2 regions of the Paraburkholderia sp. BL18I3N2 genome follow, and region 1 is predicted to be linked to the other one. Evidence: riboswitches for the same ligand, from Rfam matches in the RefSeq annotation. Region 1 holds a riboswitch; the other holds the start of a gene.
What was found. Region 1 has a riboswitch for thiamine pyrophosphate ahead of B0G75_RS32640 (FAD-dependent oxidoreductase). Riboswitches for the same ligand answer to the same signal wherever they lie in the genome.
Positions count from the first base shown of each region.

Region 2: it holds a riboswitch for thiamine pyrophosphate, as region 1 does, so the genes downstream of both, thiC (phosphomethylpyrimidine synthase ThiC) here and B0G75_RS32640 (FAD-dependent oxidoreductase) in region 1, are expected to answer to the same signal.

Region 1 is NZ_PVNC01000019.1:79,676-84,807, forward strand. It holds partial or broken gene B0G75_RS32630 (SDR family NAD(P)-dependent oxidoreductase) at 1-518, opposite strand, end outside; gene B0G75_RS32635 (ABC transporter ATP-binding protein/permease) at 515-2,266, opposite strand; TPP riboswitch at 2,648-2,771, shown strand; gene B0G75_RS32640 (FAD-dependent oxidoreductase) at 2,988-4,118, shown strand; gene thiS (sulfur carrier protein ThiS) at 4,200-4,397, shown strand; gene B0G75_RS32650 (thiazole synthase) at 4,470-5,132, shown strand, end outside.
Region 2 is NZ_PVNC01000007.1:98,350-103,481, forward strand. It holds gene B0G75_RS20235 (cytochrome b/b6 domain-containing protein) at 1-512, opposite strand, end outside; gene B0G75_RS20240 (thioredoxin family protein) at 543-1,388, opposite strand; gene B0G75_RS20245 (GreA/GreB family elongation factor) at 1,828-2,238, shown strand; TPP riboswitch at 2,390-2,508, shown strand; gene thiC (phosphomethylpyrimidine synthase ThiC) at 2,602-4,533, shown strand; gene B0G75_RS20255 (glycine zipper 2TM domain-containing protein) at 4,789-5,001, shown strand.

The DNA of each region.
Region 1 (5,132 bases):
GCAAACGGCGTGTCCGCGCGATAACGGTGCGCGACAAACGAACTGAGCGCGACCACGCGGCCACGCCTCGAGGTTTCCAGCGCGGGCGTCGCGCGTTTGACGAGCGCCGCGAACGCCGCCGGCATCGCCGCGAAGGCTGCGCCGAGCGCATCGGGATCGAGCGCATTCAGCGTTTGGCGCTGCGCGTGGCCCGCGTTGGCGACGAGTTGATCGAGTGCGCCGAAGCTCGCCAGCGTTTGGTGGACCACATGTTCCGCGGCGCCGCGTTCGGCGAGATCGCCGAACACCGTCGCACAGCGCGCACCGTTTGCGCTGCAATCGGCGGCGACTTGCGCGAGCCGTTCCCGCGCTTCCTGATCGGCGCCCCGTGCGTGCAACATCAAGGCCGAGCGCGGCGCGGCGATGCGCCGGGCGAGCGCCGCACCAATGCCAGAGCCCGCGCCGGTGATCAGCACGACGCGCTCGAATCCGGCGCTGCCCGCGTCGTTCAGGTCGCTCACGCGGCTCGCGGTGGTCATGCCGCGACCGCTTCGCCCGAGCGCTCGACGTCCAGCGTCTCGTCATGGAACGCAGCCAGCGACTCGCGATGCGCGACGCTCACAATCGCCGCCTTCGGCAGCCGCTCCGTGAACAGGCGGTACAGACGCGCTTCGTTTTCCGCGTCGAGCGCACTGGTGGCTTCGTCGAGGAACAGATAGTCGGGCTTGTGCAGCAGCACGCGCGCGGCGGCGAGGCGCTGTTGCTCGCCCGGCGACAGAATACGAGTCCAGTGTCCCGATTCCTGCAGGCGGTCCGCGTATTCCGACAGATGGCAGACGATGAGCGCTTCGCGGCATTCGTCGTCGGTGTAGGTGCCGGCGGCCGACGGATAAGCGAGCGCCGCTTTGAGCGTGCCGATCGGCATGTAGCTGACCTGCGGAATGAACATCATGCGGGCGTTGACCGGGGCATCGATCGAGCCATCGCCGAACGGCCACAAGCCGGCGAGCGCGCGCATCAGCGTGCTCTTGCCCGAACCCGACGGACCGCGCACCAGCCAGCGCGAGCCCGGCTGAATCGCCACATCGCGAATGCGCGACAGCGGGTTGCCGTTAGGCAGGGCGAGCTTGAGGCCATCGGTGGAGAGCTTGTCTTCGTCGACGAAATGCAGATTGATGCCGCCATGCGCGGTAGCTGGCGAGACCGATTCCTTCAGACGCGGTGCATGCACGACGCGCTTGAATTCACGCAACCGGTTCACGGTAGCGCGCCATTCGACCAAGGTGCCGTAACTGTTGATGAACCACGAGAACGAATCGCTGACGGTGCCGAAGGCGCTGGAAATCTGCATCAGCACGCCGAACGTGAAGGCGCCGGCAAAGTAGCGCGGCGCGGCGACCACCAGCGGGAAGATGATCGCGATCTGACCATAGAAGCTCAGTACGAAAGTGAGCCGCTTGGTGTACTTCATCACCTGCCACCAGTTGTCGCGGATGCGGCCGAACAGCGAGTGCGCGTTCGCTTTCTCGGTGTCCATGCCGTTGTAGAACGCGATCTGCTCGGCATTTTCACGCAGACGGATCAGGCCGAAACGGAAATCCGCCTCGACTTTCTGCGCCTGGTAATTGATCGGCACGAGCGGATGGCCGACCTTCTGGATGATCAGCGAGCCAACCACGGCGTAGAGCGCCGCGGCCCACACCATGTAGCCGGGAATCTCGATCGGCATGCCGCCGAGCGAAATGGTCAGCGCGCCGGCCAGCGACCACAGGATGGTGATGAACGACACCAGCGTGACGACGGTGGACAGCAGGTCGAGCGTCAGCGAGAGCGTGCTGGTGGCGAACGACTGCAGGTCGTCGCTGATCCGCTGGTCGGGGTTGTCGGCGAGGCGGTCGCGCTCGATGCGGTAGAACGCGCTGTCCTTCAGCCACTCGTTCAGATAGCGCGTGGTCAGCCACTGGCGCCAGCGGAAGCCGAGCATCTGGCGCAGATAACGGCCGTACACCGCGAGAATGATGAAGCCGAACGCGAGCCCCGAGAACACCATCAGCAGGTGGGGGAAGTCGTGCACATTCTTGGTTTGCAGCGCGTTGTAGAAGTCGGCGCTCCAGCGGTTCAGCCGTACGTTGATCCACACCACGAGCAGATTCATCACGATGATCGCGATGAGGAGGCCCCATGCCGTTTTTCGTTCTTCGGAAACCCAGTAGGGTTTGATCAGGCTCCAGGCGGAGACTTTTTCGTCCGGCGGCAGCACGGGGGTGGCAGAGGTATTCGGTGTCATGAGCATCCTGAAGTAGTGCTGGCCCATTCGGGGCTGACCCATTTTGGGCGAGCCCGTCGGCGGGCTGCCCTGCGGCGGGTTTGCGGTACATGCCCGGGCGTCGTGCTCGACGAACGCCCGCCCGGGTGAGCGTCAGATTCTGGCGTGAAGCCCTTAAGCGAAAATTAATTTGCGCTGCGAGGTCCCGCGCCGGTGCCGCTGCGAGGATGGCGGGACGGCGTGCCGCCCGCGCCGCGCTCGTGCGGCATCCTGTGCTGGCATTGTGCCAGAGCGCCGCCGTCGGCCGCATTGATAACGTCAAAGATGGTGCCGGATCAAATCGCGCGCGACGCGGCCAGCCGCTGGTTTGCGGGCGCCGCGCCTTTTATGGTCTAATGACCTTCGACGAAACAGGGGTGCTTCGCGCACAGGCGGCATGATTTTCATGGCGCAGCGGCGAGGCTGAGAGACACCCTTTGCACCCGATCCGGGTAATACCGGCGCGGGAAGTTTCCGGAAGCAGCCAGTCTTCCATTCCCCGCCGGGCAGCGTCCGTCATTGGATCGCGCATTGTCCGGCCGGCCTCACCCGCCGGTTTCGTCCTGGGTACGTGCGTTGTGTTGCCGTACGGAAAGGACTCGATGACCGCCTATTCTTCAGATATGTGTTTTGCTCTTCGTCACGCCGCCTTCGGCGCGCCGTGCTTCAGCTTTGCTTGCCGTCCTGAAACGGAGTGTGCGCGATGACGCGTTCTGCACAACCCGATTTCGCCGTGCTCGGCGGTGGCCTGTGCGGGCGGCTTGTGGCGTGGCGTCTCGCCGGACAGGGGCATCGCGTGGCGCTTTATGAGCGTGGCGATGCCGCCGGTACGCAATCGGCCGCGTGGGTCGCCGCGGCGATGCTGGCACCGCTCGCGGAAGCCGCCAGCGCAGAACTGCTGATCACGCGCCTCGGCGCGAGTTCGCTCGAAACGTGGCCGCAAGTGCTGGCCGAGTTGCCCGAGCCCGTGTTTTATCAACGCAATGGCACGCTGGTCGTGTGGCATCACTCGGATCGAACCGAAGCGCCGCTGTTCGAACGCCGGGTGCGTTCGAATGCGCCCGCTGAACTGCTGGACGGCGGTTTCGTCACGCTGGCAGGCGCGCAGCTCGGCGCCGCCGAGCCTGCTTTGGCGGGCCGCTTTAGCCAAGGTTGGCTGCTGCCACGTGAAGGCCAACTGGATAACCGCCAGGTGCTCACAGCGCTGGCCGCGGGTATCGCGCAACGCGGCGTCGACACGCACTGGAATACGCCGGTCGACGAGCGTGCGCTGCCGCCCGCGCGTATCACGATCGACTGCCGCGGCCTCGGCGCGAAGCCCGTGCTGCCCACGCTGCGCGGCATTCGTGGCGAAGTCGCGCGCGTGCATGCGCCCGGTATCAAGCTGACGCGGCCGGTGCGGCTGCTGCATCCACGCTATCCGCTCTACATCGCGCCGAAGCAGGACGATCTCTACGTGATCGGCGCGACCGAAGTGGAAGGCGAGGACATGTCGCCGGTCAGCGTGCGCTCCGCGCTCGAACTGCTGAGCGCGGCGTTTTCCGTGCATCCCGGCTTCGGCGAGGCACGCATCCTCGAACTGAATTCGCAGTGCCGCCCAACTTTGCCGGACCACCGTCCGGCCTTGCTGTGGGACGGCGCGCAGACATTGCGCGTGAACGGCCTGTACCGGCACGGCTACATGATCGTGCCCGAAGTCGCCGACGAAGCCGTGCGCTTCGCCGCGGCGCTGCTCGACGGGCGCATCGGCGACGCCGATGCCTTCGCCGACTGGCAGCGCGACGCGCGCTGGAGCGAGCTCTTTCAACTGGATTCCGCGCGGGAGCCGGCATGAGCGTTGCGCGACTCGTCATTGCGCAGACGAGCACTGCACGTCACGCCGCTTTCGCCATCGACTGAAACGTATTCGAACACCATGGACATTCATATCAATCAGAAGCCGTTGTCGCTGCCCGAAGGCGCGACCGTCGCCGACGCGCTCACCGCGTTCGGCGCACGTCCGCCGTTTGCGGTCGCGCTGAACGGCGACTTCGTGGCGCGCGCCCAGCATGCGGCGCGCGCGCTGCAAGCGGGCGACAAGCTCGATGTCGTGCAACCCGTGGCCGGCGGCTGAACGTCCGCCGCGCACTGCGGGAACACCGGATTGCCGGAGACAGGATTGCTGGAGACAAACAGGATTATGCAAATGACTTCCCCCCAAACCGCCGACGCGCTCACGCTCTACGGCCAGACCTTCGCGAGCCGCGTGCTGCTCGGCACCTCGCGCTACCCGTCGCTGCAATCGCTGTCCGATTCCATCGACGCCGCGCGGCCCGGCATGGTGACCGTCGCGCTGCGCCGGCAGATGAACGAGGGCGGCGCGGAAGCCGGCTTCTTCGATCTGCTGAAGCGCCATGGCGTGCCGCTGCTGCCGAACACGGCCGGCTGCCTGACCGTCGGCGAGGCGGTGACGACCGCGCATATGGCGCGCGAAATCTTCGAGACCGAGTGGATCAAGCTCGAACTGATCGGCGATGACTACACGCTGCAGCCCGACCCGGTCGGTCTGATCGAAGCGGCCGCGCAACTGATCAAGGACGGCTTCAAGGTGCTGCCGTATTGCACCGAAGACCTGGTGATCGGCCGCCGTCTGCTGGACGCCGGCTGCGAAGCGCTGATGCCGTGGGGCGCGCCGATCGGCACCGGCAAGGGCGTGATCAACCCCTATGGGCTGCGTGTGTTGCGGGAGCGTCTGCCGGACGTGCCGCTGATCGTCGACGCCGGTCTCGGTGTGCCGTCGCACGCGGCGCAGGTGATGGAATGGGGTTTCGACGGCGTGCTGCTGAACACGGCTGTGTCGCAGGCGACC
Region 2 (5,132 bases), on a different contig from region 1:
ATCAGTTCGCGCAGCAGCGGAAACTGCACCGACTTCCAGATCGCGAGACCCGAGAGCACCAGCACGATCAGATCGCAGACCACGAACAGGTAGGCGAATTTCTGCACCGCGTTATAGACGCGCAAGTCGGCGTGCGAGAGCTTGCCGGTCAACGCGGCGACGAAATCGTGCAGCACGGCGCGCGGCGACACCGGCAGGAACTTGCGCACGAAGCGCCCGCTCGCGAGGTTCAACGCGAGATACAGCAGACCGTTGAAGACCAGCAGCCACATCGCCGCGAAATGCCATTGCAGCGCGCCGCCGAGCCAGCCGCCGAGCGTGATGGCGGGCGGAAAATGGAACGCCGGGAAGATCGGCGAAGCGTCGTAAATGCGCCAGCCCGACAGCATCATCAGGATGGCCGCGAGCGCGTTGAGCCAATGCGTGAGACGCACCCACAGCGGATGAATCGCACCGCTGTTTTTCGGCTGGGCCGACGGCACGCTGTCGCGAAGTGCATGATGGGTTGCCATGAAACTCTCCTGTGAGCGCGGACGCGGCGATCAATGGCACGCGGCCAGTTCGGCCACCTGCAGTACATCGCCGGTGGCCGCGTTTTCGACGAAGGCGACCACGCCGAAGCGGTCGGCGGGCGCGTTGAGGTTGGCATCTGCGACGGCGTCCTGGATGCGGATATCGCGGCGAATCTGTGCGTCGCCCGCGACGAGCGGCACCGGGCCGATCCATTGCCGCACGACGCGTTCGTGATGCAAGGTGACGCCGCTGTTTTCGCCGGCGCCGACTTGCGAGCTCAGGGAGTTTTCATAGACAGCGACGTAGGCGTCGAGTTGGCCGGCCGTGTCCGCCAACTTGCTCGTGAATTGCGCCGTGACGTCGAACGCACCCGACGCCTGCTGCGCTTTGAGTTCTAGTGCGACGTTCGCCTGCGCCGGCTCGGCGACGACCTTGCCGATGCGGCTCTCGAAACTGTCGCGTTGCGACCAGCTACGCAGCTCGCGTCCCGAGACGAAGATTTCCGGCGTGTAGATGGTGTGCCCGCCGGCAAGATCGGTGAGCGCCTGCTGACGTTCGGTGAAACGATGTTGCGAGAAGCGGTCGGTCCAGCCGAGACTGTTCCAATAATCCACGTGCAGCGCCAACGGCACGATGCTTTGCGTCGCGCCGCTGTTCTTCCATTGGCTCAGCCAGTTGTCGGCGGGCGGGCAGCTATTGCAGCCTTCACTGCTGTACAGCTCGACCAGCGCCACGCGATGCGCCGGGCTATGCGCGCTGCAGATGGCGCCGGCCGCGTCCGCGAGACCGCTGGTCACAAGCGTGGTCAGCGCGACAGCGAGCGCGATGCTTCGAGTGAAGCGCCGATCGTCTCGGCGGGGTCCGGCGGTTTGCATGGCGTGCTCCAATCAGGATCTGCACGTTTGTCGAACCGCACGCCCGGTTATGACAGCCCGTTCCAACTTTTTTCCTGAAGCGCGAAGACGCCGGGCGATGCACGACTCGCGTGCTAACATTAGCCTTTCTATTGCGCGCGTTCAGTCAGATGAATGGCGGCGTCCTCTTCACTCTCTTTCGTTACCCGCCGGCTACCTCGATGCGCTTTCCGACTTCCCGTGCCTTCTTCCGCTTGCGCCCCCGTCGCGCAACCGGCTGCGCGCGCGCGGAACTCATGCCGCGTCGCGCCGGCGAGCCGTCCCGAACGCTCCCGCTCCACGCCGCCCGGCGCCCGATCTAACGCTGCTCGCTCCATTGCCTGAGCCGCGTTGCCGGGCTCCGGGCCGATCTCATCCGCACGCTGTTTCCTCAAATGTAGATCGAATTGGAGTACCCGTCGTGAAAAAGACGAAAACCTGTTATCTCACCGAACTCGACGTCGCCCGTCTCGAGAAACACGCTGCCAGAGCCGGCGCGCAAGCGCATTTGCAAGACATGCTCGACGACGTGCTGGAACGCGCCGTGATCGTCGATTCGCGCGAGATTCCGGCCAACGTCGTCACGATGAACTCACAAGCCACGCTGGTCGACGAAACTAGCGGCGAGGAGATGACCTGGACCGTCGTCTATCCGCCCAATGCGGACTTCGCGCACGGCCGCCTGAATGTGTTCTCGCCCGCCGGCATCGCCTTGCTCGGCGCCAAACGCGGCGAGCGCATCCGCTTCACGCCGCCGAGCGGCACGGAGAAAGTGCTGAAGCTGGAAAAGATCCTGTTTCAGCCCGAAGCCGCCGACGATTTCACGTTGTAAGCAACGCCCCGCACGTCACGCGTAATTTTTTCGGCATCATCTCCGGCTGCCCCGTCGATCCACAGAAGCGCGTAGCGGCCTGCTGCTATTTCCGTCATTCGAATTTTCTAGATGGGTTGCCAAGCAGCGGGCGGCCGGTGTATCGTGTGCGCTGCTAACGCGGGGGTCCTGCGTCGCACGGAGGTCGGAGGTCCGTGCTGCGTGGGTGAGAAATACCCTTTGAACCTGATCTGGATAATGCCAGCGCAGGGAAGCGTACGGATTTCGCACCCAAGCCTTATCGCCTCATCTCTCGCGAATTCCGACTACTTCCGTCTCGTCTCCTGCTTAGCCGCCCCATATAGCTTTGCATAGGAGATACAGATGAACGCCAATCCGAAGTTCCTTTCCGCCGACGCTCACGTCGACGAAGCCGCTGTCGCGCCGCTGCCGAATTCCCGCAAGGTCTACGTGACCGGCTCGCGTGCCGACATCCGCGTGCCGATGCGCGAAATCTCGCAGGCCGATACGCCCGACAGCTTCGGTGGCGAAAAAAATCCGCCGGTCTATGTCTACGACACGTCGGGCCCTTACTCCGATCCGGAAGCGAAGATCGACATCCGCGCCGGTTTGCCCGCACTGCGCCAGGCCTGGATCGAAGAGCGCGGCGACACCGAAGCGCTGACGGGTCTGTCGAGCGACTTCAGCCGCGAGCGCGCAGCCGACACGGCCACCGCCGATCTGCGCTTCAAGGGCCTGCATCGCACGCCGCGCCGCGCGATCGCCGGCAAGAACGTCTCGCAGATGCACTACGCGCGGAAAGGCATCATCACGCCGGAAATGGAATACATCGCGATTCGCGAGAACCAGCGCCGTGCCGAGTATCTGGAAAGCCTCAAAACGAGCGGCCCGAACGGCGAAAAGCTCGCGGCGATGATGGGCCGCCAGCACCCGGGCCAGGCATTCGGCGCGAGCGCGTTCGGCCCGAACGGCCTCACGGCGATCACCCCGGAATTCGTGCGCGAAGAAGTGGCGCGCGGCCGCGCGATCATCCCGAACAACATCAATCACCCGGAAAGCGAACCGATGATCATCGGCCGCAACTTCCTCGTGAAGGTGAATGCGAACATCGGGAACTCGGCGGTGACGTCCTCCATCGGCGAGGAAGTCGACAAGATGACGTGGGCGATCCGCTGGGGCGGCGATACGGTGATGGATCTGTCGACCGGCAAGCATATCCACGAAACGCGCGAGTGGATCATCCGCAATTCGCCGGTGCCGATCGGCACGGTGCCGATTTACCAGGCGCTGGAAAAGGTCAACGGCAAGGCCGAAGACCTGACGTGGGAAATCTTCCGCGACACGCTGATCGAACAGGCCGAGCAAGGCGTCGATTACTTCACGATTCACGCGGGCGTGCGTCTGCAATACGTGCCGCTCACGGCCAAGCGCATGACGGGCATCGTCTCGCGCGGCGGCTCGATCATGGCGAAGTGGTGCCTCGCGCATCACAAGGAAAGCTTCCTGTACGAGCATTTCGAAGACATCTGCGAAATCATGAAGGCGTATGACGTGGCCTTCTCGCTCGGCGACGGCCTGCGTCCCGGCTCGATCTACGACGCCAACGACGAAGCGCAGCTCGGCGAACTGAAAACGCTCGGCGAACTCACGCAGATCGCGTGGAAGCACGACGTGCAGACCATGATCGAAGGCCCCGGCCACGTGCCGATGCAGTTGATCAAGGAGAACATGGACCTGCAACTGGAATGGTGTGACGAAGCGCCGTTCTACACGCTGGGACCGTTGACGACCGACATCGCTCCGGGCTACGACCACATCACGTCGGGCATTGGCGCGGCGATGATCGGCTGGTTCGGCACGGCCATGCTCTGCTACGTCACGCCGAAGGAACACCTCGGGCTGCCGAACAAGGACGACGTCAAGACCGGCATCATCACGTACAAGCTGGCCGCGCACGCCGCCGATCTGGCGAAGGGCCATCCGGGCGCGCAGGTGCGTGACAACGCGCTCTCCAAGGCGCGCTTCGAATTCCGTTGGGAAGACCAGTTCAACCTCGGTCTCGATCCGGACAAGGCGCGCGAATTCCACGACGAAACGCTGCCCAAGGATTCGGCAAAGGTCGCGCATTTCTGCTCGATGTGCGGCCCGCACTTCTGCTCGATGAAGATCACGCAGGACGTGCGCGAGTTCGCCGCGCAACAAGGCGTCACCGACGACGAAGCATTGAAGAAAGGCATGGAAGTGAAGTCGATCGAGTTCATGAAGAAAGGCGCTGAGATTTATCAGCGGCAGTAAGGTTCGACTCGCGGATCGGGCGTCGTCATTACGCCACCCGATCCGCCAAGCCTCTCCTTGCAGCAACGAAGCCCGCCACTGGCGGGCTTTTGCGTTTGCGCGACCCGGGCACGCCGCGTGCTAGATGAAGAACAACATTTGATTACGAAACCGTCGGTTCGCTGACAAGCGCACACATCTGGATACAGGATGCGGCGATACCATCAAATGCAGGGGCGGTGCTTACTGCCGACCATAACTACTGGAGTCGACATCATGAAATCGATACGTCAAATCGGTACGTTTGCGGCCATCGCGGCCATCCTGGTGAGCCTTTCCGCATGTGAGGGCATGAGCCGTCAGGGGCGCGACACGGCAATCGGCGCGGGTCTGGGCGGCGCGGCGGGCGCGGCGATCGGCGGCAATGCGCTGTCGACGCTCGGCGGCGCGGCGGCGGGCGGCGTCATTGGTCATGAGGTGGGCAAGTAATCGACAAATGAAGCGTACGGCAACAGGTCGCGACACCGGCTGCAACGAGGCGAAATAAGCCGTTACGGTTTTGCAATCCTGTTGGCCCAGAGGCGGCGTAAGCTCATGACGTGACGCCCTGATTGCGGCGT